2 regions of the Paenibacillus sp. Pae15 genome follow, and region 1 is predicted to be linked to the other one. Evidence: predicted binding sites of a transcription regulator. Region 1 holds the regulator's gene; the other holds the start of a gene.
What was found. The regulator LexA, encoded in region 1, represses DNA repair genes until DNA is damaged. The targets are predictions, from matches to a motif close to CGAACATATGTTCG.
Positions count from the first base shown of each region.

Region 2: a site for LexA is predicted at 3,719-3,732, ahead of addB (helicase-exonuclease AddAB subunit AddB). Genes of this name have one in related genera too.

Region 1 covers NZ_JALJRM010000036.1:3,163-18,175, reverse strand. The annotation lists gene NR121_RS22290 (PhoX family protein) at 1-1,504, shown strand, start outside; gene tatA (twin-arginine translocase TatA/TatE family subunit) at 1,522-1,794, shown strand; gene tatC (twin-arginine translocase subunit TatC) at 1,887-2,615, shown strand; gene NR121_RS22275 (HAD family hydrolase) at 2,737-3,393, shown strand; gene NR121_RS22270 (TetR/AcrR family transcriptional regulator) at 3,506-3,718, shown strand; partial or broken gene NR121_RS22265 (carotenoid oxygenase family protein) at 4,094-4,734, shown strand; gene NR121_RS22260 (DL-endopeptidase inhibitor IseA family protein) at 4,738-5,373, shown strand; gene NR121_RS22255 (hypothetical protein) at 5,348-5,653, shown strand; gene NR121_RS22250 (hypothetical protein) at 5,852-5,980, opposite strand; gene NR121_RS22245 (AAA family ATPase) at 6,170-7,147, shown strand; gene hflX (GTPase HflX) at 7,333-8,655, shown strand; gene NR121_RS22235 (methionine gamma-lyase family protein) at 8,659-9,909, shown strand; gene NR121_RS22230 (MerR family transcriptional regulator) at 10,116-10,529, shown strand; gene glnA (type I glutamate--ammonia ligase) at 10,620-11,957, shown strand; gene NR121_RS22220 (SDR family oxidoreductase) at 12,174-13,073, shown strand; gene lexA (transcriptional repressor LexA) at 13,330-13,950, opposite strand; gene yneA (cell division suppressor protein YneA) at 14,094-14,459, shown strand; gene NR121_RS22205 (DUF896 domain-containing protein) at 14,550-14,744, shown strand; gene NR121_RS22200 (aldo/keto reductase) at 14,761-15,013, shown strand, end outside.
Region 2 covers NZ_JALJRM010000003.1:6,160-21,172, forward strand. The annotation lists gene addB (helicase-exonuclease AddAB subunit AddB) at 1-3,609, opposite strand, end outside; gene NR121_RS03085 (nitroreductase family protein) at 4,326-4,898, opposite strand; gene NR121_RS03090 (class I SAM-dependent rRNA methyltransferase) at 4,962-6,332, opposite strand; gene deoC (deoxyribose-phosphate aldolase) at 6,353-7,036, opposite strand; gene NR121_RS03100 (NUDIX hydrolase) at 7,037-7,465, opposite strand; gene mtaB (tRNA (N(6)-L-threonylcarbamoyladenosine(37)-C(2))-methylthiotransferase MtaB) at 7,550-8,956, opposite strand; gene NR121_RS03110 (16S rRNA (uracil(1498)-N(3))-methyltransferase) at 8,958-9,728, opposite strand; gene NR121_RS03115 (site-2 protease family protein) at 9,882-10,559, opposite strand; gene prmA (50S ribosomal protein L11 methyltransferase) at 10,570-11,550, opposite strand; gene NR121_RS03125 (hypothetical protein) at 11,900-12,346, opposite strand; gene NR121_RS03130 (YfhD family protein) at 12,276-12,425, opposite strand; gene dnaJ (molecular chaperone DnaJ) at 12,552-13,667, opposite strand; gene dnaK (molecular chaperone DnaK) at 13,751-15,013, opposite strand, start outside.

The DNA of each region.
Region 1 (15,013 bases):
GATTGCGCACAGTAAGGTAGACGATGTGATTCTTCCAAAAGGATTTAAATACGATGTGGTGGCTGCGTACGGAGACGTCATTAACGAAGCAGGAGATACGTTTGGTTTTAACAATGATTTTACCGTCTATTTTCCGATCGACGGCTCCAATACGCACGGCTTGCTGTGGGTAAACCATGAATACTCCAGCGATGTGTTCGTCCATGGCCAGCCGGGCGCCGACGGGAATTATACGGCGGAGCAGATCAAGAAAATGCTGTATGTTCAGGGCGGGTCGGTCATCGAAGTGCGCCGCGACGAAAAAGGGGTCTGGAAGCTCGACACCCAATCGAAATACGCACGCCGCGTGACCGGTTTGACGCCAACGAAATTAGTGGGTCCTGCTGCAGGAACGAAGGCGGTGAATGGGGCGGTGAATGTTCAGGGAACATTCGCGAACTGTTCCGGCGGCATGACGCTGTGGAACACGCTGCTGACCTGTGAGGAAAACTTTGAAGAGACGTCCGGACAAGCGGGGCTGGATGCTACGCATTACGGGTGGGTTGTGGAAGTCGATCCGTTTGATCCGACATTTGAAATCCGCAAGCACACCGCGCTCGGCCGCTTTAACCATGAGAATACGGCGATGGGCCTTAGCAAAGACGGCCGTGTCGTTGTATACATGGGAGACGACAAGAAGGATGCCTGTGTGTACAAATTCGTTTCCAAGAACAATTATGTACCCGAAATGGGTCGCGCCAGTACGGCTCTGCTGACGGAAGGAACGCTCTACGCTGCGGATTTGAAGAAAGGCAAGTGGATTGCTCTTACTATCGAAGCCGTCCAGAAAGCATTGAAGGATGAAAAATTCAAGGTGCCTAGCCTGATTAAAGCGACAAAAGAAGAGCTCGCGGCCAAATTCCAGACGCAGGCGGATGTTTGTGTGAATACGCACGAAGCGGCCTTGATTCTTGGCGCAACGCCGACGGATCGTCCTGAGGACATCGAAATTTGTCCTTTTGACAATACCTTCTTCGTAGCTCACACCAACAATGACAATCACGGGAACATTCACGGGCACATCACCCGCTTCTTTGAGAAAGACAATGACCTTGGCGCGATGGAATTTGACTTTGAGATTTTTGCCGCAGGCGGACGCCAAAGCGGCTTCAGCGCCCCGGACAACCTTACCTTCGACAGCAACGGCAATCTGTGGACAGTAACCGATATATCTTCAGGCAGCTTGAACAAGGGAGTATTCACTTCATTTGCCAACAACGGCATGTTTGTGATCCCGACAACGGGTCCGAATATGGGAGTTGCGATGCAGTTTGCTTCCGCTCCGGTCGAAGCCGAGATGACAGGCCCCTGGTTTACACCCGATGAAAGCACCTTGTTCCTCGCCGTGCAGCATCCGGGTGAAAACACGACAGATCCAAGCAAACCGACCAGCACTTGGCCGCGCCGTCCGGGAGATACGATGCCTCGTCCGGCAGTGATCGCGATTACCGGTTTTCAATTTTAATAAGGAGCTGACTTTACATGCCGTTTGGTAATATCGGGATTCCCGGATTGATCTTAATCTTAATCATTGCCTTAATCATTTTCGGACCGTCCAAGCTTCCCGAGCTCGGAAGAGCTTTTGGCCGTACCTTGAGTGAATTCAAAAGCGCCACGAAGGGATTGATCGGTGGAGACGAAGAGAAGACCGATAACGACAAGACGCAGGAGAAACACGCCTCCGCTGCCGTTGCCAACACTTCGCCGGCTGAAACCAAGCCTCACTTGATTGCTGTCGAGAAAACACAGTCTTAATGCAAGCCAATATGCGCGCTTCCGGTGGACAAGCGGAACCCCCTCCGCTTGTTTCATACCGGAAGCGATCTTTTGATTACGGAGGAAATCTCATGGCACAACAAGATCAGGAATTGCAAGTAATCACTCATTTGGAAGAAATGAGAAGGCGTTTGATCGTGACTTTGTGCTCCTTCCTGGTTGCGCTTGCCGCCGCCTTTTTATATGCCAAACCAATATATGCCTGGCTGGTTCGCGACATGGAAGGCAGGCTTACCGTACTGGGTCCGACCGATTTGCTGTGGGTGTATCTGATGATCTCCGGCGTGTTTGCGATTGCGGTGACCATACCTGTTGCAGGCATCCAGACATGGGGCTTTGTCAAACCGGCGTTAAAGCCCGATGAGAGAAGGGCGGCGCTCGCTTTCATTCCCGCTCTTGCCGTTCTGTTTGCTGCAGGGATCTCTTTCGGTTATTTTGTTTTATTTCCGATGGTGCTCTCCTTTATGAAGGAAATGGCCCAGGATCAAGTACTGATGATGTATACGGCGGACAAATATTTCCGTTTTATGCTGAACCTTACTTTACCGTTTGGGCTGCTGTTTGAAATGCCGGCGATTGTGATGTTTTTGACGAAAATCGGGCTGATTAATCCTGTTAAGCTGGCGAAAGCGAGAAAAGTTGCCTATTTTGTTTTGGTTGTCGTTTCCATTACGGTCACGCCGCCGGATTTCATATCCGATATTCTGGTAATTATCCCGCTGCTGCTGCTTTATGAATTCAGCATTTCGTTATCCAAATGGGTGTATAAGAAGAAGCTGACGCTGGCGGCGGAGTCCTGATGGCTGCGTGCTGCGCTTGCCCCGGAAGGCAGGCGCTTTTTTGTTAGAAGTAAAAATATGCTATCCAAGGAACTCCGGACATAGTACGATAGTTTACAAGGAATGAAGGGAGATGACGAACGTGATCCAAGCGGTGGTGTTTGATTTCGACGGGCTGATTGTGGATACGGAGACGCCGGAGTTTGAATCGTTTCAAGAGATGTACCGGCAGCACGGCTGTGAACTGACTCTTGACATTTGGGGGCAATGCATCGGAACCGGACCGGAAGCCTTTAATCCTTATGATGATTTAGAAGCGCGAATAGGCCGGGCATGGGATAGGGAGGCAGCACGTCAAAGGCACAAGATGACCTATGAGGAGAAAATGCGGCATGCGGACGTACGTCCGGGCGTTCGCGCCTATTTGCAGGAAGCGAAAGAACTGGGTCTGCGCGTCGGCCTGGCCTCAAGCTCATCGCGAGCATGGGTTACCGGTTATTTGGAGCGTTTCGGTCTCCTTCCGTGGTTTGATTGCATTCGTACGTCCGATGATGTGACCAAGGTCAAACCGGACCCTGAGCTGTACAGGAAGACGTTGGAGGGGCTTGGCGTACGTCCTGAGGCGGCCGTAGCGTTCGAGGATTCGCCTAACGGAGCGCTTGCGGCCAAGCGTGCTGGCATGTGGTGCGTGATTGTACCGAACAGCGTTACCGCCAAACTTCAGTTCGGGGAGTATGATCAGCGTTTGAGTTCCATGGAAGAACTTCCCCTGCGTGAACTAATCGTTAGCCTGGCGTAATGCAAATCCGATGAAGAGGGCTCTTCAAAAAAGTGAAAACAAACCGACTGACGGTATGTATCATAAAAATACAGACCTACGGTCGGTTTTTTTGGAATTAGAGGAGGATCAAATGGATCAAAATACATTTCAATTTATTTTATCGACGACCGAGCAGCTGATTAAAGAAAAGGGATGTCAACAAACGACTCTGCAGGACATTATGGAAAGAACCGGCTTGTCTAAAGGAGCAATATACCATTATGTGAAAAGCAAGGATGAGCTGTTCGGGAAAATTCTATTAGGCTATATGGAGGAATTAAATCATAGCTTCCATGAAGGTTAATCAATCAAAGGACAAGGATGTCCGGAAGCCTGTTCAAGCTCTTGTATCCTCGTTTGCTGAGAGAGAAGTAAGTAATCTCATTTTTATTTATTTATTAAGCCAAAGACATAATATGAAAACGGTAGCGATTTTGGAAGAAGTACATCAAAATTCTTTGTTGTTGTCTGAGCATGGATCAAGGTTGGGCAAGAGCACGGCGCCATACCGGCTGATGTAGATGCCAAATCCTTTGCTTCCATGTTTGTCACCTTGTCCTATGGATTACGCATAAACCAGCTGCTGGACAAAAATCCGGATCGTCAGGCTGCGAAGCTGCAGGATATGTTCCGTTTCATGGTTGGTACGCTTAAAAAAAGCGAGCAATAGGAGGAAGTTATGCAAACATTTCACATGGGCCTAACAACATTGGAGCAAGAAATGGTGGAAGGCGATGCGGGTTTTGGTTACCACGAGATTAATGCATATGAGAAGGGTTCCGATATTATTGTGGATGTTTGTATGTCGGAAAACGCCGCTGCAGTGAACAATTTGTTTATTGATCAAATGATGGGAGAGAAATCGGCGCAGTCCCATCCCAAGTTCAAACGATTCACTCTGCTTCCTGGTACATCTAATGCGCGGATTGAGATATTGTCTCCCGAAACGATAGAGCTTCCGGCTATTCCTTATCAACGCTTTAACGGACGGGAATATCGTTATGCCTATGGAATCAGCACAAGTCAGCTTCGTCCGGAAAACGTAAGCAACCAATTGATCAAAATCGATACGCATACAGGTGAATCCTGGATTTGGCATAAAGAAGGCAGTTATCCGGGTGAACCGGGATTTGTTCCTTCTCCCGGAGCAACAGCGGAGGATGACGGCCTCTTGCTTCCGTAGTTTTGGACGGCTTGAAAGGAAGGTCCTATTTGTTAGTATGTAATGCCCGCAACTTGGAGGAGGTAGGACGGGCTGAGGTTCCTCATCACATTCCTTTTGGTTTTCACGGCTTGTATACGAATGAGAGAGGGTTGTAATAGATGGATCGGAAAAGGGTGATACGAGGGATATTCATTTCTTTATTCATCAATGTCGGGTTGCCGGTATGGGTCTTCAAAGTCCTGGAGAATCATATGTCGGAAGTAGCGGCTCTGTCCATCGCTACATTAATTCCACTGATCGATACCCTGGTTCATCTGCTTAAACACAAGAAGAAGCTGGATGTCTTCGCTGCTTTCATGGCCACCGGGTTTATTCTAAGTATTGCAGCTGTTCTGCTGGGCGGCGACGGACAACACATCAGCGAGTCCTTTTCCGTTCCGGGGAAAGAACATCCTTACCGTTGGATGGGCAGCGATTTAGATACGAAGGACAAATTCATCTCCTATATCGAAGAGATCTATACGCCTGAACAGGCGGAGGCTTATTGGAAAAAGCAGACGGAGAACGGCTCTATTGTGGAAATTGAAGGGAAATTGGCCCAACCTGAGGCTGACGGCGGAAGTATGACGGGCTGGGCAGATGCCAAGGCGACATTAATCCAAGACGGCAAAGGAACGAGATCCTTCCGTTTCCAAGTACCGCTCTTTGATGAATTTGAAGAAAAAACAATTAAATTGCGCTATGTCGAAGGCAAAGGATGGCGTATCGATGAGCCGGTGGATACGATCCGGTGAAGCGCTAAAAAAATCAGGATGGGGCCTCTTGGGTGATCCGTACCGCACCGGAAGAGGTCACTGTAAGAAACGCGGATCTTGCGGGCGAATTGACTTTGACCAAAGCCAAGGGTACTGTCACGTCATCAATGATCAATTGAATACTCACGATATTCAGGTGGTCAGTGCTGAAAAGGATGGGAGCTTGGTGATCGGAACGTATAACCGGTTTTCTCGGGATCAAGAAAATGGGGCTCACGGTATATACCGCATTGAAACGGACGGCAAAGTCGAGAAATAGAGCGACCTGAACGGCAGGCTTTACTCTGATCTGAACGGAAACATTTATGTGCTGGACCGTAAACTGAATCAGATCCGAATATGACAAAAGGCTGCAGCCAAACTTGGTATATTATAAACTGTTCTCCATCATCATCTCAAAGTGAGGTTGATGCCTTACGAAAAAAAGGGCGGTCCCTAGGGGCCGCCTCATTGATTATCAGCTCGCGTTTATAAATAAGCTTTCTGGTTCGTTATTGATGCTTTCCTTATTCCATTCCTTGAACATTCCCAAACTGATACCCCGCTGTTCAACAATGTCTTCAATCTCCAGCTCTTTTCGGTCCATCGTGATCGTCCCCGCCCATAAGTTCGTCAGTTCAATTTTATTATACAAAAGTCACGTGAGTAAACAGAAGGATGTGTCGATTATTGTCTCATCCCCTATTCAAAAATAGGAAGCCTTAGTACAAGCGCCAAAAGTTTAAAACATGATCACAGCGGCTTGATGCATAAAATGAGTGAAGAGGTGAGAGCGATGGAGGAGGACACGCGTAAAATAACCAAAAGGGACCGTCAAATTAATGTTGTCTTCAACAACCAGGAACCGCCTGCAGCGCAGATGATCGAAATTAACGGGAAAACCATACCTGCGCATCTCGAAACATTTTCGGACATTTTTAAAGAGCTTGACGGCATGATTGGTCTTGAAGATGTTAAGGAACTGATTTTCCAAATATATGCGGTGCTTCAAATCAAGCAATTTCGAACGGAAGCCGGCCTGCATGCGGGGTCTCATGTGTACCACATGATTTTCAAAGGAAACCCGGGGACAGGCAAAACGACAGTGGCCCGAATCGTTGCCAAGCTGTTTAAATCGATGGGCGTCTTGTCCAAAGGGCATCTGATCGAGGTGGAGCGTGCAGACCTTGTTGGAGAGTACATAGGCCATACGGCGCTAAAAACCCGTGAAATGGTCAAAAAGGCGCTGGGCGGGATTCTGTTTATTGATGAGGCCTACAGCCTGGCGCGGGGCGGAGAGAAGGATTTTGGCAAGGAAAGCATTGACTGCCTCGTCAAGGCCATGGAGGATCACAAGAACGACTTTATCCTGATCCTGGCCGGGTACCCTGATGAGATCGATCATTTCCTGCAAACGAACCCCGGGCTGCCGTCACGATTTCCCATTCAAGTTGATTTTCCTGATTATCAAGTGGATCAGCTGATCAAGATATCGGAGAAAATGGCTTCCGAACGCGAATATGTGTTAATGCCCGAGACGATAAAAAAAATAAAAGAGCATCTTTATATTCAAAAGCTGACAGAGCTGCATTTCAGCAACGCGAGATATGTCAGAAATTTGATTGAGAAAGCCATACGGTATCAGGCGGTTCGGTTGTTAAGCAAAGCCCAGAAGCCGAACAAACAGGATTTAATGAATTTGCTCCCGCAGGATTTTAATCTCTATGAAGATCAGCTGACGAATCCGTTTAGAAAAAAACAAATCGGCTTATAACAATACGGTTAGGAGTCATCAAGAGGGTTTGTAACGCTTTCAGTCCGGAAAGAATCATTATAAATTCATCATTGAATTGTAATTCGGCGAAGGGACGTTTACAATGAACGTGAACGTTCCTTATTCCTGTTTCTTGCTTCAGTGCGAAGCAGTGGAGATTATAAAAAGGAGAAGTATAAACATATATGAAAAAAACATCTTACGAAGTGATGCCGAACGCACAGGAAAAGGCCATCCTGGTCAGTCTCGTTACCGCTGAGCAAAAAATGCGGGAAGCCTATGATCCGGAATTTTCGCTTTCCGAGCTCGCCAGTCTGGCGGAGACGGCAAAGGTACAAGTGCTCGGCTCGCTTACGCAAAATAAGGAATATGCCGATTCCAAATGGTTTATCGGCAGGGGCAAGGCCGAGGAGCTCAAAGCCATGATCGAGGAAACCGGGGCGAATACCGCCATTTTCGATCAGGAGCTCTCGGGAGCTCAGGTGCGGAATCTGGAGCAATTTCTGGATGTCAAAATCATCGACCGGACACAGCTCATATTGGATATTTTCGCGCAGCGCGCAAAAACGCGGGAGGGGATTATTCAGGTGGAGCTGGCCCAGCTGACCTATCTGCTGCCGCGGCTGTACGGTCAGGGCAAAAATCTGTCCCGGCTCGGTGGAGGTATCGGAACGCGCGGTCCCGGGGAAACGAAGCTCGAGACAGACCGCCGTCATATCCGCAACCGGATCAGCGAGCTGAAGCGGCAGCTGCAGGAGGTTGTCCGGCATCGGAGTCTGCACCGGGAAAGACGCAAGAAGTCCGGTGTGTATCAAGCCGCGCTGGTAGGCTATACGAACGCGGGTAAATCGACATTATTGAGGCAGCTGACCCATGCGGATGTATATGTCGAGAACCAGCTGTTTGCCACGCTTGATCCGACGTCGCGTTCGCTGAAGCTGCCAAACGGATTGGAGATCGTGGTTACGGATACGGTAGGCTTCATTCAGAACCTGCCGCATGATTTGGTAGCTGCTTTTCGGGCCACATTGGAAGAAGTCTGCGAAGCCGATTTGATTTTGCATATTGTGGACAGCTCTTCCAAGATGATGGCAGCCCAGATGCAGGTGGTCGACCAAGTGCTTGAAGAACTGGGCGCCCACGGGAAAGATCGGATAACGGTATTCAACAAAATCGATCTTTGCCCGCCGGAGCAGGCCGATATGCTGACGACGGAAGGGGAATTCCTGAAAATATCCGCTTTTCGGGAGGAAGATTTACTTCGGCTCAAAGAGCGGATTGAAGTCCGTATGACGGGCGGCAGCCGTTCCTTCCGGATTCCGGCGGACAAAGGGGATATGATCTCGCTGGTCTACCGCATTGGCGAGGTGCTTGAGAATGAGGTTGACGGCAGCGATATGCTGTTTAAGGTAAGAGTAAATCACAAGGCATTCGATAAAATCGGTTATATGCTGGCTGCCTACGATGCAGTCCGGCCTGCTGAGGGAGAACAAGGGAGAGACGTCTAGGGTATGTTTACGGATCGAGTGCTCCGTTTGATGGAGCAAGCTGAGCAAAAAATCGAGGAGAAGCTGAAAGATATTGACCGTGTGGTCGACCGGAATCAATGGAAGGTCATTCGCGCTTTTCAAAAGCACAAAGTGAGCGATTATCATTTTGCCGCTTCTACGGGCTATGGGTATAACGACCGCGGCCGTGAAGTGCTGGATCTCGTATATGCCGATGTGTTCGGGGCGGAAGCGGCCCTGGTCCGTCCCCATTTCGTATCGGGAACCCATACGATCGGCACGGCATTGTTCGGCGTGCTCCGGCCGGGTGACGAGCTGCTCATGATCACCGGAAGACCTTATGATACGCTGCATAAGGTCATTGGGAAGCCGGGTGACGGAAACGGATCTTTGCAGGATTGGGGAATTTCGTATGGCGAGGTGGGATTGCTCGAGGACGGATCGCCCGATTATGCCGAAATTGCCCGCCGGATCGGCCCGAGCACCAAGGTGGTCGGAATCCAGCGGTCGCGCGGCTATGCCTGGCGGCCGTCTTTCACCGTTTCCCGGATTGCCGAGATGGTTCGTTTTGTCAAGGAAATCCGTCCCGATATCATCGTCTTTGTCGATAACTGCTACGGTGAGTTCACAGAGCTGGTCGAGCCGACCGAGGTCGGTGCCGATCTGATGGCGGGCTCGCTGATTAAAAATCCGGGAGGAGCCTTGGCGGAGACCGGGGGATATATCGCGGGCAAAGCCAAGTATGTAGAGCTGGCTTCGTATCGATTAACCGCTCCGGGGATCGGGGGGGAAGTCGGGGCTATGCTCGGTACGACAAGATCCATCTATCAAGGCTTGTTTCTGGCTCCTCATCTGGTTGGACAAGCCGTGAAAGGCTCGGTGTTCGCCGCCGCGGTGTTCGAGCAGCTCGGATTTACGACAAGCCCGCATTGGAGCGACCCTCGCACCGATCTTATCCAAGCGATTCAATTCACGGGCGCCGAGCATTTAATCGCTTTTGTACAAGGGATTCAGCAAGCCGCCGCGGTTGACGCTCACGTCGTGCCGGAACCATGGGACATGCCCGGCTACGAGCATCCCGTCATTATGGCTGCAGGTACCTTTATCCAGGGCGGAAGCCTGGAGCTGTCTGCCGACGCTCCGATCAGGGAGCCCTATATCGCTTATATGCAGGGAGGATTAACCTACTCCCATTGCAAGATGGGTGTGCTGACGGCCATTCAAAACATGATCGACCGGGGACTGCTCGCTTAATTCCCGCAGCTCGGCCAGCTATTTCACTTGCCAAAGCCGCGGACAAGCTCTGACGGCTGCTGCTCAGGAGCAGGACTTATTGCTATAGGAAGTTAGCCGCTGTAATCAAAAATAACATATGGCATAAACCTAACACAGCTTGACATATGTTTTCCGGTAAGGTTACAATAGAGGTAAGGTTCCAGAGTAGCTTAGGAGTGATGGTCATGACTGATGAAATCCGCAGAAATATGGCGCTCTTTCCGATCGGCATCGTAATGAAGCTGACCGATTTGACCGCCAGACAAATCCGGTACTACGAGCAGCATGAGCTCGTCATCCCGGCCCGGACCGGAGGAAACCAAAGGTTGTATTCGTTTAATGATGTAGAACGTCTCCTCGAGATCAAGGATTTGATCGAGAAAGGCGTTAACATCGCCGGGATCAAGCAGGTGCTGCTGCCGGTTGATAAGGATTCCGAGGATGCTACCATACTCAATGAGCAGACGGAAGTCAAGCGTAGAGAGCTGAGCGACACGCAGCTTCACCGGATACTGAAACAACAGCTCTTGGGTGGAGGCCGGCGTCCTAATCAAGTGTCCTTGATCCAGGGAGAATTATCCCGTTTTTTCAGAAAGTAGGCTTTGACCGGAGCATGTCCGGTACCGTTTTCAAGCGTACCGGGCATGCTCCGTTAATTTTGCCACTTAGTTTAAGGAGGAGATTTCACAGTGACAGATAAGAATTTCACCAAAGAAGATATTCTGCGCATCGCCAAGGAACAAAACGTAAGGTTCATTCGACTTCAGTTCACAGATTTGCTTGGAACCATCAAAAATGTGGAAATTCCTGTAAGTCAACTGGAGAAAGCCCTCGATAACAAAATGATGTTCGACGGTTCCTCGATTGAAGGTTATGTGCGCATTGAAGAATCGGATATGTACTTATACCCCGATCTGAATACTTGGGTCGTGTTCCCTTGGGTAACGGAAGACCGTGTTGCCCGCTTAATATGCGACGTGTATTTGCCGGATGGCCGTCCGTTCCCGGGCGACCCGCGCGGTATTCTGAAATCCGTATTGAGAGAAGCCGAAGAAATGGGCTTCACCGCAATGAACGTCGGGCCTGAGCCTGAGTTTTTCTTGTTCAAAACCGACGAGAAGGGCAATCCGACGACAGAATTAAACGACCAGGGCGGCTACTTTGACTTGGCACCAACCGACCTTGGCGAGAACTGCCGTCGTGAAATTGTACTTACGCTGGAAGAAATGGGATTCGAAATTGAAGCATCTCACCACGAAGTGGCTCCGGGTCAGCATGAGATCGATTTTAAATATGCGGACGCGATTAAAGCCGCGGATCAAATTCAGACCTTCAAGCTGGTCGTCAAAACCATTGCCAGACAGCACGGTCTGCACGCCACGTTTATGCCGAAACCTTTGGTCGGAGTGAACGGTTCCGGAATGCATTGCCATCAATCATTGTTCAACGGCAAAGAGAATGTGTTCTATGATGAGAGCGATAAGCTGGGCTTAAGCGAGACAGCCAGACAATACATGGCCGGCATACTGCGGCATGCCCGCGCTTTTGCCGCAATAACCAATCCGACGGTCAACTCCTACAAGCGGCTTGTACCAGGTTATGAGGCGCCTTGTTATGTGGCTTGGTCTGCAAGCAACCGCAGCCCGATGATTCGTATTCCTGCATCCCGTGGCGTCAGCACACGCGTGGAAGTGCGGAATCCGGATCCGGCGGCGAATCCTTACCTGGCTCTGGCGGTCATGCTGAAGGCCGGTCTCGATGGCATCCGGAACAAAATGCAACTGCCGCCTCCAACGGACCGCAACATTTATGTGATGAGTGAAGAAGAGCGGGAAGAGCAAGGCATTCCAAGTCTTCCGCTTGATTTGAAGCAGGCGTTGGACGAGCTGCTCCGCGACGATGTCATTTGCGACGCGCTCGGCGATCACGCACTTGCACACTTCATAGAGCTGAAAGAGATCGAGTGGGACATTTACCGCACTCAGGTTCATCAATGGGAGCGGGATCAATATTTGACGCTTTATTAATCGGGGAATCCCTTGGCGCTTTAAGCGTTAAGGGATTTTTCTTTTTGTGGGCATTATTCGTTTTTTTGGCTGACCTCTGTAAGTAGAATGAGGCTCCATAGGCGCGGCCATCGCTTTTTCCCTTAGCGGAGTGGACGCAAGTTCCAGCCAGGCTGCACAGTTACGATCCTGCTGGAATACAATAGGCCATCTGAATAAGAAGTTCAGGAGGTCAATATGATACCCGTTTATCCCTATTATGGAAAAGAAACGAAATGTACCGAGGAGCCGGTTGCATTCCCGCCTCAACATCAGCCGGTGCAGCCCGGACTGGAGTACAAAATGACGCCCCGTCCGATTTTTGAAAACCCGCACTACGTCGGCAGCGGCAAGCTGCGCGGCAAGGTTGCAATCGTTACCGGCGGTGACAGCGGCATCGGTCGGGCGGTCGCCGTCGCCTTTGCCAAGGAAGGAGCCGATATAGCCATCCCGTATTTATATGAGCATCGGGACGCATACGAAACAAAACAGCGCATCGAGCAGCTCGGCAGAGCATGCTTGCTCATACCCGGCGACCTGAGGATGGAAACGGTGTGCCGGGAAGCGGTATATCAAACGCTCCGCACCTTTGGAAAAATCGATATCTTGATTTTGAATCAGGCCGTTCAGTTTCCGCAGGAAAGCGTGTCCGACATTTCCGCCGAACAGCTGCACAATACGTACAGCACGAACATTTACCCGATGTTCTATATGACGAAAGCCGCGCTTCCCTATCTGAAGCCGGGAAGCGCGATTGTGAATACGGCCTCGATCACCGCATATAGAGGTGCACCCGAGCTGATCGATTATTCTTCCACAAAAGGAGCCGTCGTCTCGTTCACGCGTTCGCTGGCTCTATCCTTGGTGAAACGGGGAATTCGGGTCAATGCCGTCGCTCCGGGGCCAATCTGGACTCCGCTGATCGTCTCCAGCTATTCGGCGTATGAAGTATCGCGCTTCGGCCTGGATACTCCGATGAAGCGTGCAGGGCAGCCGTTCGAGCTGGCTCCGGCTTACGTGTTTCTGGCATCAGATGATTCCAGCTATGTGACCGGTGAGGTTGTTCATGTCAACGGTGGAGCTATGGTGACGACGTAGATTTTTGGTTTTTCTAATTGAGCATCATATATAAACAAGCCTAAACAAGCCGCTTATCCGCATAACGCCGGAACAGGCTTATTTTACGCAGATCATATGCTTGCAAACGCTCAACAAGATTTCCTGCGGTGCACTGGGCTCATAAAAAGTGGATTTCAGCGGTAAAATCCTTCCTCGCTTTCCAAAGACTCGCCATAAATGCGTTGATATAAAAAATCCCTTTCAACCGGCGGAATCGGCGGTGAAAGGGAAAAAATTATTGAATATTTCTGAATACACCAATGACTTTGCCCAAGATCGTGACGTTCTTGAGTCTCAGCGGCTCCATCGTCGGGTTCTCAGGCTGCAGTCGAATATGATCCTTTTCCTTATAAAAGGTTTTCACTGTCGCTTCATCGTCTTCGGTCATGGCAACGACAATATCTCCGTTATTGGCGGTTTGCTGCTGGCGTACGATAACATAATCCCCGTTATGAATACCGGCCTCGATCATACTTTCTCCGATTACGCTTAGCATAAAGACGTTATCATTTTTTACATAATGGCTGGGCAGCGGGAAGTAATCCTCGATGTTCTCCGTCGCGGTAATAGGTACGCCGGCGGTAACGCGCCCGATCAAAGGCACTCTGGCAACCGATACGGAGAATGCGCCGTCCGCCGAGCTTCCGTCCAATATTTCAATAGCTCTCGGCTTCGTCGGGTCTCTGCGAATCATTCCTTTCTTTTCCAAACGTTCCAAGTGCCCGTGAACTGTGGAACTGGATGCCAGTCCCACAGCCTCTCCGATCTCTCTTACTGAAGGGGGATAGCCTTTTTCTCTGACCTCATTCTTGATAAAGTCTAGAATCGCCTGCTGCCGATTGGAAATTTTGCTCAAGATCATCACTCCATTTTTGGTAATCATTACTTAGAAGTATAACATAGAACCGGAGTTCGTACAAACATAAGTTCGAATAAATGGTTGACACAAACAAATGTTCCTGATAGATTAAAAACAGAACAAATGTTTGGAGGTCGATCATGATGATTCAAAATTCTCGGCTTATACATAACTATCATTCCCGCCAGGTAATGCTAACCAAGCATAATGATAATAATAAGGGAACATATGTTCACGCTGCCGTTTTGGGTGCCTTGCTTTTTTGTGCAGTGTTCTTTATCTCTACGATGTTCAGCTTCTTTTTTGACCAAGATGTTCATGCGGCATCCTCGCAGCCTCAGATATATTCTTACGTGGAGGTTGAATCGGGGGACACGCTTTGGAGCATTGCCTCTCAATATGCGGACCAAGGACAGGATATAAGGGAATATATACATCAGATCAAAGGGATCAACCATCTTAAGAATTCCCATTTGCAAGTAGGACAAAAATTGTTGCTTCCCTAATCGCTGCGCATGTGCCGTATTGCTTCTCTTGACAATCAGATTCGGTAATGTCAAAGTATAATTTGAAATGACATTACCGGGAGGATCGGCATGAGTGAATCGAATCATGATGCATTGGTGCGGCGAATTAACGAATTGGCCCGCAAAGCGAAATCGGAAGGGCTAACCGATGCCGAACTGGATGAACGCAATGGATTAAGAAGGAAGTATATCGATTCTTTTAAAACCTCCTTGCGTGGTCAACTGGATAACATCAAGTTTGTTGATCAGGAAGAGAAGAAGTAAGAAGGGGGGTTAAGGGATGAATTATCGTGTTTTGGGCAAAAGCGGAATTGCCGTTTCCGAGCTTTGTTTAGGAACAATGACATTCGGAAATACGACAAACGAACAAGACTCGATTGAAATGGTTCATCGTTTTTTGGATCGCGGAGGAAACTTTATTGATACGGCGGATGTGTATGTCTCCGGTGTTTCCGAAGAGATCGTGGGAAAAGCGATTCGGGAGCGTCGTTCCGATGTGATCTTGGCGACCAAGGTACGCTTTCCTACAGGTA
Region 2 (15,013 bases), on a different contig from region 1:
TTCCAACGAAGCAAGGGCTGCGGTTCGGGATGCGGATGGCCGGAAGCGCGACTTTGATTCCGTTTGTTTTTCCATCAGCTCCCATACGAGATCCTTGCCGATCGGAGGCAGTACCCTGTAATCGTTGCCTTCCAGCTGCGTGTCGAACTGGCATACCGGCCGGAAGGAGCAATGACTGCAAGCGGTGGACTGCCCCATCCGATACGGCTCGATATCAATGCGCCCGTCCGTCATCGAAGTGCCGATGTCGCGAATCGTCCGTCTTACATACCGCCTGACCGTATTCCACTGCTCCTCCGATGCCACAGAGGATGATTTATAGAAGCTGCCATCCGTTTTGAGCGCCGCCGGCAGCAGCTCGGAATGGCCGCTTGCCCCAATCAGACTGCTGTCCATCAGCTTGATCACTTCAGGATCGGCCCGAAGCAGTCCTTTCATTTTGAAGCGTTTTTTCAGCTCTTTATCGATCTGTTCCGCAGTCAGTCCATTTTTGGCATTCAACAGCGGATTGTGTACATGAAAATAGAGGACGCCTGCAGGCTCCGCTTCTGTGCCCAGCCATATCGGAGCATGCGTCAAAATGACATCCAGATAAGTCAACATTTGCAGGGACAGCCCGTAATATACTTCGGCCATGTTCAGCATTTTGGCACTTGATTTATAGTCAATCACCCTCAGCAGCGTTCCCCGTTCCGTATCCGCCCGGTCAATCCGGTCAATCCGGCCGCGCAGCTCCATAAGAACTCCGTTGTCCAGCTCGTAGAGCAGCGGAGGAATCGCCTGTCCGCTTCCAAAACCGATTTCGAGCCCGATCGGGCGAAATTGTCCGCGTTTGGCATGCTCGCCCAGCATCAAAGCGGCCCGGCCGATCACCTGCTTCAGCTTGCGGGCAATATACAAATACCTTTTGGAGCTGAGCAGGATTTCGCCCTGCAGCTTGGGCGCCAGCGCATCGACAACGAGCGCGGCCCGCTCTTCGCTCTCCCGGGCCGTCAGCGCCCCCCAATCGATGCCCTCCTTCTCCACCTGCTCGGCAAACTTGCTCAAAGCCGCATGAAATAGTTGGCCTACGTCAGGGGCTTCCAGGCGGAAGATCCGGCGTTCCTTCAACCGCAGCCCATGGGATGCGAATTGCGAAAACGGACAAGCGACGAATCGTTCCATCCGCGACACGCTGGTTTCAATATGCTCTCCGTACAGCCGCTTGCTGGTCGAATCGCTTAACGCCACAGCCTTGTTCGTATAGAGCAGCGATTGAACCATTCGGGAAAGCCTGCCGCCGAATTCAGGCTGCCGGGCAAACCAATTGTACACGGACCACCATACCCCGCTCATCGGAGCTCCCTGCATCCATTGCTTTAATTGTACAACCAGCAAGGACAGCGCCTTATCGGGATGCGCTATGTATTCCAACTGCTCGGTGGACGCCGCATCCGGAGCCGGATCATTCAACAGCAGCCGTTCCCTGACTTGCGGAAACAACCGCTTGATTTGCCGGATCACGTCGGAAGGAAGCAGCGATTTTCCTTCTTCATCGGCCAAAGCATAACTGAGCCATAATCCGTCGGACGGCGTGCAGAATGCACAATAGATCAGGAACGATTCATCCAGCAGCCGTCTGCGGCTGCCTTCGGCAGTCTGAAGACCGGCTGCGCCGAGCCGTTCCCGCTCCACTTCCGTCAGCACGCCGCTTTCGGTTATTTTGGCCGGCATAACGCCTTCGTTCACACCGAGTACAAACATGTGCTTCACCCGGCCGGAGCGGGTTCTGTCCATCGATCCGATCAATACCTGATCAAGCGTCGGGGGAACAAGCCCGAGCTTGATGCTTTCCAATCCCGTTTGGATCAATTCGGCAAACAACTCCAGAGATACGGACTGCTCCCCCATCAGCTCGATCAACTGATCGAACATATCCATAACCCGCTCCCATACCTGCGCATGCTCCCGCGCTTTCTCCGGCTCGCCCAAATGAAGCGAGCTCTGGCTCCATGCTTCCAGGCGATCCGGCACCCGGAGTCCGATGAGGAGCTCGTATACCGCTTGAACGCGGTCTTGTACCGCGGTTTTCTCCCGCAGCTTCTTTTGCAGTTCGCCAAGCGGCCCTGCTACCGCCCGACGGCAAGCATTGATTTTCGTTAAAAAAGCCTCGTCCGCGTCACCGGCCTCCGCATCATCCTGCTCCAGGCTCGTTCTATAGGAATAAGTCCAATCCTTCGGATCCGTCCATTTGGAGCCTTGAATACCAAAGGCCAGCACATAGTTTTCCAACTGGTCCATGGCAAGACGGTCGATCCGTATGCGGTCTCCCTGCAGTTCCTTATCTTCCGCAAAGGGCAGGAGCAGTCCGGTTTTGACGCATCGAAACACGGCATCGTATTTCCAATGGGTGAGTACCGTCTCCAGCGCCGAGCGAATCAGTTCCACCAGCGGATGATGCAGCACCGAACGCTTCTGATCGAAGAAATGCGGGATACCGTAATCGCGGAACGTTCCGGCCAGTAAATCACCATAGGCTTCAACACTGCGGACGGAAACGGATATATCGCGCCAACGCAAGCCTTCGTCCCGCACAAGCTTTACAATATCCCGGGCCACCCCCTCTACCTCCGCCCTGCGGCTGACCGCTGCGGAGATACGGACGGACGAACCCGTTCCTTTGCGGACCTCCGCGGGTTCGGGAAACGGCCTCTTGACTCCGTCCCCCCAATGCGCTTCGAGATAAGCAAGCATCGGATTATGCCGAAAGCGGGCGGGAGGGGAATCAGGCAGCACAATATGATCCGTTACATGGATAGCCTGCTGCCGCAGCCGCTCCTGCAGCTCCAGCATCGTGCGTGCCGTCGGGTGGAACAAATCAAGCTCATGCAGACCTTCCCCATTCACATATGGCCGGGGAAGGCACAACGTAAGCGTCACATTCCCCGCATGCCGGGCAAGCTGCTCCAGCACCGCGAATTCCTGCGGCGTAAACCCGTGAAATCCGTCCACCCAGCATTCGGCGCCATGAACGTAATCCGATTCGCCAAGCTGCCTGGCAAGCAGAGTCAAATAATCTTCTCCGTCCAGGTAAAGCTTCGACAGTTCAGTCTGGAATTCGGCATAAATCAACTGCAGATCGTGCAGCTTGTCCTCCAATGAACCGCTTGGGCCGCTCTGGGATCCGAAACGCTCCGAATAAAATCCGCTAAGCCCTTCGGATGTGATACAGTATCGTTTAAATTCGCTGAACAGCTGATTAAAACGGTCCAAGAAACCCATTTGATCCGCAGACGCTTGAAATCGGCGCAGACGCTCTTTATTCCTATGTATAATCCGGTGAAGCAACAGCTTCTTCCCGGTTTCATCGATCGGAAGACGGGCCGTCCCCCCAACCTCCTGCATAACCCGCCAGGCCAGACGGCGAAAGCTGAGAACCTGCGCCCGCAGCGTTCCCCCCAGTTCAGGCGCGGATACAAGCGCATACTCCGCCTGAAACGTCGCCTGCTCCGGCACAAGCCAAATCAGCGGACGCCCCTCCGGCTTCTCCATGAGCTTTTGTTTGATTTCGTTCAGACAAAACGTCGTTTTTCCGCTCCCGGCACGGCCAAGCACAAAACGAAACGCCATGATCGCTTCCTCCGTTGCGTAGGATTTACCTCAACTCTATTATTCTACCAAAATCCTCATGTGTTGGGAAAAGGGAGGTTTTGGTCATTATAACATATTTTCAAAAACAGGAACAAACGTTCTTGATGTGAGCATTTTTTGAACCTGCGGTCATCCAATCCTCCTGGTTTATTTTCGATTGGCAATGAAATCCTGCGTAAAACCCCGAAATCGTAAGAGCATGGTCTATGATTTACGTTTTCATTGGTTTTCATTGGCAATGATTGCCGCTTTCATGAAAAGATATCGACTTTGTCAAAAGGCATCGGCCGGAGCGATAATAAAGCTACGGCAAAGCCAAAAACTACCGTTTGTAAGACCGGCATAACACAGCATACCACGATGAAAAAGCCCGCAAATAAAAAGAGGAGGTCATTTTCAATGATTACATTTTTAAATTCGTTTATCGATTATTTCTTGGAAGTAAGAGAAGAGTCTTATCAATTGTTGGCAAAATACGGATATAACGACATCGAATAAGAGCATGTTCCGTCCTTCGTTCGATGCAGTATAAAGAGGTGTAAAATGATGGATTCCGGTTGTGCAGGTTGAAGCCCTGTTCGTTCCCCCTATGGAATGAACAGGGTTTTTTGTGTTAAAATGAGCCCCCTTACGCCAAAAAGACGGTATCCGTATCGGATATCGCCCTTCTGTTATCCATTTGCATCTGCTGAACGTCAATCCGTCATCCAAACCGTTTTATCCGCTGCCGGTTTCCGTTTGCCTTCCGGATGCGGCATATCCGGAATCCCCATATACAGCAGCCCGACCATTTCTTCCTTCTCGGTCAGCTGAAAAGCCTGCTTCATCCGCGGGTGGTACATCGGTTCGCCGGAGCGCCAAATCGCTCCAAGGCCCAATGCATGCGCCGTCAACAGCATATTTTGCACAGCGGCGTGCGCTGCGGCAAACTCTTCGATCCGGATCACTCCCTTTCGATCCGACGGCGAAACCGCCACAGCGATCACAACCGGTGCGCGAAACGCTTTGGCCGCCTGCTTCGCCCGCATCGCTTCAAGCTCCTCCCCCGTAAGCTGTGGAGCTGCTTCTGAAGCAATATCGGCATAAGCATCCGCCAGCGCTTGCCGACCTTTGCCCGTCATGACGAAGAAACGCCACGGTTCGGTACCGTGATGGCTTGGCGCCCAGTTTCCCGCCTCCAGCACCTCTTCTATGTGTTCGCGGGTGATCGGCTCCTGCTTCACCCGTCCGATACTGCGCCGTCCCCGAATCGCTTCATTCAAACGCATGTTCCCCAATTTAACGACACCTCTCCTCTTAAACGGTATCTCAGCGCTGCAAAGCTTTTTCGGTTATCGCCTGCCGCGCACTTCAAATATAGCAAATTTTAAATAATTTCCTTCTTCCACTCCCAAAATTCGGGGATGATCCTTTCCGGCGCTGCGGAATTCGATCAAGCGGAGCGTTTTGCCTGCATCCACTGCCGCAGCGTGAACCGTCTCCAGAAACAGCTCCGGCCTCATATGGTAAGAACAGCTAGCCGTCACCAAATAACCGCCCTCATTGACCAATTTCATTCCGTGCAGATTGATGTCCTTGTAGCCTCTGACCGCTCCTTCCACAGCGCTTCGCGATTTGGCGAAAGCCGGGGGATCCAAAATGACGACGTCCCACGTTCTTCCTTTATTCGCCAAAGGGACGGAGGTATCCACCTTCCGCCGGTCCGCCTGAGCCCGTTCCCGGCGGAGATCCAGACCGCGGGATTGCTCGCGCAAATAATCGAACGCATCGGCCACCACAAACTCTACCCGGTCTTCGAACCCGTTCAGTTCGACATTTCGCTTGGCCGTCTCCACCGCATGCTCTGATATATCCAGGCAGGTCACCTTCTTCGCCCCGTACGCGCATGCATGCAGCGTGAAGCTGCCCGTATGCGAGAAACACTCCAGCACCGTAGCGCCGTCCCAGTAAGGAAAGGTCACCTCGGCTCCGCTTTTGTTCACGGGAACCCGCTTCACCGTTCCGTCATCGAGCACCTTCTCCCTCAGCTCAATACCGCTTCGTTTGCCCCAGTTTTTCATCAGCGGAGCCAGGGCCGCCCGGTTTTCCCGCTGATCGAAGAAATATCCCGTCTTCTGGCCTTGCTCGATATCGACCTCCAGCAGCAACCCATTCTCCCGTATGGTCACATATCGCGGGCATTCGCCATAAAGGAGCCCTTTGCGCTGCGTGAGACCTTCCAGCTCCCGCACCGGCACATCGCTGCGCTCATAGATGCCTGCCGGACGCATCACTTCGATTAAAGCGTCGAGTAAGGCCTCTTTGGCCTCTTCCATCCCCAGCGTAAGGATCTGGACAACCAGCACGTCCTCGAATTTATCAACGATCAATCCCGGCAGCAGGTCGGCTTCTCCATAGACCAGGCGAAAGCTTCTAGCATCCGGAAGAAACCGCTCGCGATGGTCCTTACACTGCTGCAGGCGGCGAATAAAGAAATCCCGGTTCATTTCCTCCAACGGTTCATAAGAAACAACCCGGACCGCAATCTGCGACGCCGGATTGTAGTAGCCGGCCGCGAGGAACTGGCCGGTATGCGTATGTATCCGAGCAAGTCGGCCCGGGACGATTTCTCCTTCTACCCGTTCGATTTCCGAGCGGAATACCCAAGGATGCCCCTCCTCGAGCCGCTGTTTCCTTTTTTTCTGCAAATAAATCATTGCCATAGCCTTAAGCCTCCAAAGGATTAATACAACGACGAGCCCGCAAGCCCCGACATCAATGCGACTCCTGAGCTTGTCCCAAGCCGGGTCGCTCCGGCTTCAATCATCTTGACCGCCGTCTCCAGGTCACGGATGCCCCCGGATGCTTTTACACCGATGGAAGAAGAGACACTGCGGCGCAGAAGTGCCACATCCTCCACCGTAGCTCCCCCTTTACCGAATCCCGTTGACGTTTTGACATAATGGGCTCCCGCTTCTTCGGACAGACGACAGGCAGCCGTTTTTTGCCCATCGGTCAGGACGCCCGTCTCGAGAATGACTTTAACGATCGCTTGTCCCTTTACAGCCTGCACGACGGCACGTATATCGTCGCGGACGGCGTCGTAATCGCCCTGAATCAGCTTCCCGATTTGCAGTACCATATCGATTTCATCGGCTCCCTGATCCACGGCTGCAGCCGCTTCAAACGCTTTTACCGAGCTGTCGCCGGCACCTAAAGGAAACCCGCATACTACGCTGATTTTTACGCCCGAATCCTGCAGTAGCTCCCGGCATAACGGAACCCAGGCGCCATTCACACATACACTGTAAAATCCGTACTGCCTGGCCTCTTCGCAGAGCTTTTGAATCGCCTCACGGTCCGCATCGGCCCTCAGCAGCGTATGATCAATGTATGAAGGCAGTTCCTTTACCTGAAATCCGTTCATTCAGCTCACCTCGTATCCAAGCGCTTCCAGCGCTTTTTTGAGAACCGAATCGTTATTTCCGTATCCCGATTGGATCTGCTGCTGCCAAGCCTCAAGCGGATCGAGCCACTCCACTCCGAGAATTTCCTCTACTTGAGCCTTCAGCGTTCCGCCCGTCGCCTCTACCAAATAATAATGTACCTCCTTGTCCACAACGCCTACGCCGGACAATGTAAATTGATAAGTGATCTTCTCCAGCGGCTGCACAATCTTCCCGACGATCCCCGTTTCCTCCGCAATCTCGCGCAGCGCGGTTTGTTCGATCGTCTCTCCGGGCTCCATTTTCCCTTTAGGCAGCGTAATTTTACCATAGCGGTCTTGAATCATTTGCACCTGCAGGCGATCCCCGACCTTGCGGTACACGACGCCTCCAGCCGAAATTTCCTTCATTGGACCTCATCCTTTCTGAATATAAAGAAATCGAAAGGATTTCATCGGAACATGCTGCCCAACGAAATCCTCTCCTTTCCCAATCTATACGATAGCTTTTGCCGCTTGACCAGGAATGGCATCGACACTGCTTGTGCCGGCCGTTTTCCTTGGGGACGGATTCACAGACACGATCTCCGGCACGCGGACGATTTCGCCGCGGCACTCATTCACCCCGGCCTCGGTCACCTTCACATGGCATATCTGACCGATCCAATCCTCGCTGCCTTCAAACACAAGCTGAAGATAATTGTCCGAATAGCCCATGATCAGACCGCTGCCCGGCTGTCCTTTGTAGTCGCGCTCGGGAATAACCTCCAGCACTTGACCCACAAACTGTTTGGCGTAATCAAGCTGCATCCGCTCCGACAAATCGATGAGCTCATGTACCCGGGCGTTTTTAATTTCCTCGTCCACTTGATCCTCCATACGGGCGGCCGGCGTACCGGTCCGTTTGGAGTACGGAAATACGTGCATCTCCGAGAACTTCATCTGCTCCATGAACCGGTATCCATTGCGGAACATCTCTTCCGTTTCTCCCGGAAAGCCTACAATCACGTCCGTCGTAATCGCTACACCCGGCATGATGCGGTGAATGTGCTCGATTTTTTGTGCGAACTGCTCCGTCGTATATTTTCTGCGCATCCGCGCCAGCACGTCATTATCTCCGGCCTGCAGCGGAATGTGCAGGTGACGGCACATTTTGTCCGATTTTTGCAGGACCTCCAGCACTTCATCGGTAATTTGGCTCGCCTCGATGGAGCTGATGCGGATCCGCTTCAAACCCTCCACCTTATCCAAATCCCATAGCAGCTTGGCCAAGCTGTAGTCCTCCATATCCTCTCCGTAGCCGCCGGTATGAATGCCCGTCAGCACGATTTCCTGGTACCCGGCATCCACCAGCATGCGGGCCTGCTTCAGCACGCTTTGAGGATCGCGGCTGCGCATCAGACCGCGCGACCACGGAATAATACAGAAGGTGCAAAAGTTGTTGCAGCCCTCTTGAATTTTAAGAAAAGCGCGTGTGCGGTCGGCAAAATCCGGCACGTCGAGTTCCTCGAAGGTGCGGGTTTTCATAATGTTGCGCACGGCGTTAATCGGTTTGCGTTCTTGCTCCAATTGTTTTATATAAGGCATAATTTTGTCGCGGTCCTGCGTCCCGATCACCAGATCGACTCCCGGAATCGCCATGATTTCGGCGGGCGACGTTTGGGCGTAGCAGCCCGTTACCGCTATAATCGCCTCCGGATTTCTGCGGATCGCGCGCCGGATCATTTGCCGGCTTTTTTTATCCCCTGTATTTGTCACTGTACAACTGTTAATGACATATACGTCCGCCGTCGATTCAAAATCGACCTGTTCGTATCCTTCCTGCTTAAACAGCTGCCAGATCGCTTCCGTATCATAAAAGTTGACTTTACAGCCCAGCGTGTGAAAAGCGACTGTCGCCATGTTACTGTTCTCCTCCCATCTCTCCGGATTCGTATAAAATACACGTGAGCCCGACCATGGCGGCCGTCTCCGTTCTAAGTATGCGTTTGCCCAGACTGACGACGCGGCAGCCAGCCGCTTCCGCCTCTGCCGCTTCCCGTTCAGTAAACCCGCCTTCCGGCCCGATCATGAGCAGCAGCCTTTGTCGGCGGCCTTCATTCTTGCGAGACAAGATCGCCTTGCGGATCTGTCCCCGAAGCTCCTGAACGCTCTGCTTCTCATAGCAAATCCAAGCCGCATCGGCTTCTTGAGCCAGACGCAGCAGTTCCTTCCAGGATACAACCGGGTCCACTTGCGGCACGCGATTGCGATGAGCCTGCTCCGCCGCTTCTTTGGCGATCTTCTGCCACCGCTCCAGCCGCTTTCCTTCTTTTTTGCCGTCCAATTGAACTACGGTACGCTCAGACACGAAAGGGATAAAACGCGACGCCCCGATTTCCGTTCCCTTTTGAATAACCAGTTCCATCTTGTCGCCTTTAGGCAGGCTTTGCGCCACCCAAACATCCACGGCAGGCTCATTGTCCATCGGCAGCCATTCGATCACGTCGGCAACAACCTGCCGAGGATCTACCGTTTGCAATCTGACCAAGGCCTCCCGGCTTATGCCGTCGCTCACTATACATGTATCGCCCGGCTTCGCCCGCATCACCCGGGTTAAGTGGTGTGCGTCGTCTCCGGCTATCGTTGCGGTTTCGTCTGTAAACTGCTCCGGCTGAATGAAATATCTTTGCATGGTAAACCGTCTCTTCCGTGAAAATAAGTCTGACCGCTTATACATAAAGTAAAAACGGTCAACCTTCATCATACACCTTTTTTACCGTAAAAACCAGTATTCCGAACAAGAACGCAGTATTTTACCATTTCAGGCAGGAACCTGACAACAAATTTATCCTCCGAACAATAGGCTGACTATCGCTTGAAACCATGCCAGAATGGGTTCCCGCAGCGCAAAGACGGGTCCCAGTGTTACCGCACGAATCGGTTCAATGAAAAACATCAGCAGAATCGCAAAAAACAGCCACTGCTCATACGGCTTCACTTTCATCAAAATTCGGCGCGGCAGCAGGTCTTCCAGAATGCGGTAGCCGTCCAGCGGCGGAAAAGGAATGAGATTCAGGATGAACAAAAAGATGTTCTGCGTCACCATCAGCGTCAAAAAGAGATTGACCGCCATATGGATGCCGGATGACATCCCGGACATCAGGTTGAAATAGTGCAAAGCGTACAGGATGATCAAGCTGATAAATCCAAGCGCCAGATTGCTGAAGGGCCCCGCGAAAGATACGATAATGCCCATCCTTCTAGGATATTTAAAATGACTCCGGTTCACGAGCACGGGCTTGGCCCATCCAATCCCTATAATGAGAAAAAAGATCATGCCGAGCCAGTCCAGATGCACGCGCGGATTGAGCGTTAACCGCCCCATTGTCCGGGGAGTCGGGTCTCCGAATTTGTCGGCAACATAAGCATGAGCAAACTCATGCACGGTGAAAGCGATCAGCAGCATCACAAAAACGAAAGGCATCTGCTCGACCGGGAATGCCAGAAACGAACTCCAGTCCATCTTCTTTCACCTACGGCTTTCTGGCGACGAGCACGACCCAATCCTGCTCCTCGTGACGTTCCGTTATGATGAATCCGGCAGCTGTCAACGCCTCTTCCACGGACGCCTTTTTTGCTTTGATAATCCCGGATACGATGTAGGTTCCGCCCGATTCCAGCACTTCATACACATCGTCAACAAACATCAGAATAATTTCCGCCAAAATGTTCGCCACCACGACCTGTACGGGCAGCTTCACTCCAAGCGTACCTTCGGAAGCTCCGGCGGCACGGTGCTCATTGATCACCTGCAGCAGATCGCTCAGCTTCACCGTAATTTGCCGTTCCAAGCCGTTCAGCTTGGCGTTCTCCGTTGCGCTGGACACGGAGACGGGATCCAGATCGAGCGCAAGCACGCGGCCTGCTCCCAGCTTCGCCGCGGCAATCGCCAGAACGCCGGAGCCCGTCCCTACGTCAATCACATCTTCTCCGCCTTGAATGACTCTCTCCAGTGTCTTCAGGCAAAGCGCCGTCGTGGCATGTGTTCCCGTACCGAACGCCATGCCAGGGTCAAGCTCCAGAATCAGCTCGTCAGGTCCTGGAGTATACTCCTCCCAAGTCGGCTTGATCGTGAGACGGTCGGTGATGCGAAGCGGCTTAAAATACTGCTTCCATGCGTTCGCCCAGTCTTCATCGTCGACTTCCTTCAACTCGTATGTAGGTTCGCCCGTATCTATATCGTACTCTCTCAGCGTTTCCACAGAACGCTTCAGCTCAAGCAGAATAGCCTCCATATCGGTACCTTCGGAGAAATATCCCTTGATGACAGCCCGCCCTTCGGGTATATCGTTCAGCGGAAGCTCGTACCATTGTCCGAGCGAGGTATCCCTCTGCTTGTTAAGCGTGCCCGACTCTTCAATCGATACCCCGCCGGCTCCCAGCTCATGTATAAAATTCGAGATCATTTCGATCGCTTCTTCGGTTGTGTGAACCGTTACTTCATGCCATCGCATTAACTTATCCAGCCTCCATTCGGTAAAAAGCACATTACGCCTATTGTACAACAATTCGTCATACGGGTAAAACTTTTCATAGAATAGAAATGCTGTCTGCCGGTCAGGTCCTTATCAAAACCTATACTTCGTGCACAGAGAGGTTATGGTTATGGGGGGGGGCAGCCGCTCTTGAAATCATTTGTTTTCATTGTTTTGAAGATGCGGTAATCACACGTCTACAAATTTATCATTTTTATCTTTATCGTTAACAAACCGGCTGGTCTAGAATCATATTTACCTCAGAAGGCCTATGAATTCCAAAATGAATAGCTGGCATCCTGAACGGGTGCCAGCTATTCATTCAAATTTATGGAATGCCTCCACCTTCATGTACGACGCGGAGAGCCTGTTCATATATGCTTTCGTCCACAACAACCGCCAACACAACGTCTCTGCCGGTCAGGTCCGATTCCGCCCCGCCTGCCAAGCCGCTGGCGTCTACGTCCGCCGCAGCCAACACCGCCGCATCCCGGCTGTCGAAATCGGCGCTTTGCGTCAAGTAGCCAAGCCCCGGAAAGTCGCTTGTGATCGGATTCATCACGTGATCAACGCCGTCTCCGGGATATTTGCCGAAACGGTCAACGGACACGTCGATGGCCCTCAGCGCTCTCAGTTTGGAAGCGACTCCTTCCGCTTCCTCCAGCGAGTGAAAATAGGCAAGTATGCTTTTCTCCGCCATCGCGTTACCTTTGGTTCTTTTCCTGGCGGGCGTCGGCGGCTTCGGCACGCTGAGCGGCTTTCCGGTCATCGCCATCGGCCAGCTCGCCCGAAAATTCAACGTCCTCGTTTTTGGCTGTAGGCAGTTCATTATGTGCCTTATTCTTTGCATTCATATCCATAAACCTCCTGTCCAATAGTCGATTATGCTTTCACAATGCAATTAGTTTCAGCCCCAATCTGCTCAAATATACAAAAAACACGGCAGGCAATCCGCTCCAGCGGAAAGCCTGCCGTGTTCATCAATCGCCTAAAAAAGCCTTTTTCATTCGTTCGAATAACGACTGCTGCTGTCCATTCGTATTCTCACCGGAAAGCTTGGAGAATTCGCGCAGCAGTTCCTTTTGTTCATCAGTCAAATTCGTCGGCGTAACCACGACGACTTTGACATGCTGATCGCCTTGTCCATAGCCCCGAAGTCGCGGAACGCCTTTGCCTTTGAGACGGAAATACGTATCCGTTTGGGTACCGGCAGGAATTTTGAGCTTCACCTTCTCGGTTAAGGTTGGAATTTCGATTTCATCCCCGAGTGCCGCCTGTGCGAATGTCAGCGGCACTTCGCAGTAGATATCGTCTCCCTCGCGCTCGAAAAATTCATGAGGCTTCACCCGAATAACGACATACAGATCCCCTGGAGGACCCCCGCGCGTTCCGGCTTCTCCTTCGCCGGTGACACGAAGCTGCGCTCCGTCGTCCACTCCGGCGGGAATGTTCAGATTAATCGTACGCTGCTTCTTGACCTTACCCGAACCATGACAGGTGCCGCACTTGTCCTTGATGATTTTACCCTGTCCTTGGCAGGCCGAGCAGACGCGGCGGTTAACGATGCGGCCGAACGCCGTATTCTGCACCACTTCCTGCTGGCCGGAGCCATGGCAGACACCGCATGTTTGCGGCTTGGTTCCCGGTTTTGCGCCGCTGCCTTCACAAGTGTCGCAGGTCTCGGTCCGAGGAATACGAATATCGGTTTTTTTGCCGAATACCGCTTCTTTAAACTCGATGGTTAGCGTGTACTGCAGATCGTTCCCCCGTTGAGGAGCGTTCGGATTTCGGCGCTGACCGCCTCCGAAGAACATATCGAAAATATCGCCGAAACCGCCGAAATCCTGACCGAAGCCGCCCCCGCCCATGCCCTGGTTCGGATCGACGTGGCCAAAGCGGTCGTACTGCGCTCTCTTTTGCTCGTCGCTCAGAACATCGTACGCTTCCTTCGCTTCTTTAAACTTTGCTTCTGCGTCTGGCGCCTTATTGACATCCGGGTGATATTGGCGCGCCAGCTTGCGGTAAGCTTTTTTTATGTCTTCCGGAGAAGCGTCCTTACCGACCCCGAGCACTTCATAGTAATCGCGTTTGCTCATCGTTCCACTCCTACTCCCGGGCGACAAACGGAAAGTCAAAGCCGGTCATGCCGGCTTTGACTCCCTGCGTGTCTAACGGGTTATTACTTCTTGTCGTCGACTACTTCATAGTCGGCATCCACTACGTTGTCTTTACCCTTGGAGGCACCCGGCGCATCCTCCGCTCCTCCTGCCTGGCCCTGCTGGGCAGCTTGCTCATACAGCTTCACGGACAGCTGCTGAACGACTTGGGTAAGCTCTTCGCTGGCTGCTTTGATCTCATCCAAGCTGTTGCCTTCGAGAGCTTTTTTCAATTTTTCTTTCGCTTCATTAGCTTTATCGATTTCGGCTTGGTCAACCTTGTCGCCCAAATCCTTGATCGTCTTGTCGACGGAGTAAACGAGCTGATCCGCTTGGTTGCGGGCTTCTACGAGCTCTTTACGTTTGCGGTCCTCTTCAGCGTGAGCTTCAGCTTCCTTCATCATGCGCTCGACTTCTTCGTCAGACAAACCGCTGGAGGAAGTAATCGTGATTTTTTGGCTTTTTCCTGTGCCTTTATCGAGTGCAGACACGTTAACAATACCGTTGGCGTCGATGTCAAAGGTAACTTCGATTTGCGGAACGCCGCGCGGCGCCGGTGGAATGTCTCCCAAAATGAAGCGGCCCAGCGTTTTGTTGTCCGCAGCCATCGCACGCTCACCTTGAAGCACGTGAATTTCAACGCTTGGCTGGTTGTCTGCATAAGTCGTGAACACTTGCGATTTCGTTGTCGGAATCGTCGTGTTGCGTTCGATCATCTTAGTGAACACGCCGCCTGCGGTTTCAATACCCAGGGAAAGAGGCGTTACGTCGAGCAATACGACGTCTTTCACGTCCCCTGTCAGAACACCCGCTTGAACGGCAGCACCGAGAGCCACCACTTCATCAGGGTTTACGCCTTTGTGAGGCTCTTTGCCGATCAGGCGTTTTACAGCTTCCTGGACAGCCGGAATCCGGGAAGAACCGCCGACCAGCACCACTTTATCGATTTGATCCGGAGTAAGTCCGGCATCGCTTAAGGCCTGGCGGGTAGGACCCATCGTTCTTTCCACCAAAGGAGCGGAAAGCTCTTCGAACTTGGCACGGGTCAGGTTAACCTCCAAGTGCTGCGGCACGCCGTCCACGACCGTAATAAACGGCAGGGAAATGGTTGTCGTCAAGACGCCGGACAGCTCTTTCTTGGCTTTTTCTGCCGCATCCTTCAGACGTTGAACCGCTGCTTTATCTTTGCTCAGATCGATGCCGTGCTCTTTTTTGAACTCGGAAACGAGATAATCGATGATGACTTGGTCAAAATCGTCTCCGCCCAAACGGTTGTCACCGCTGGT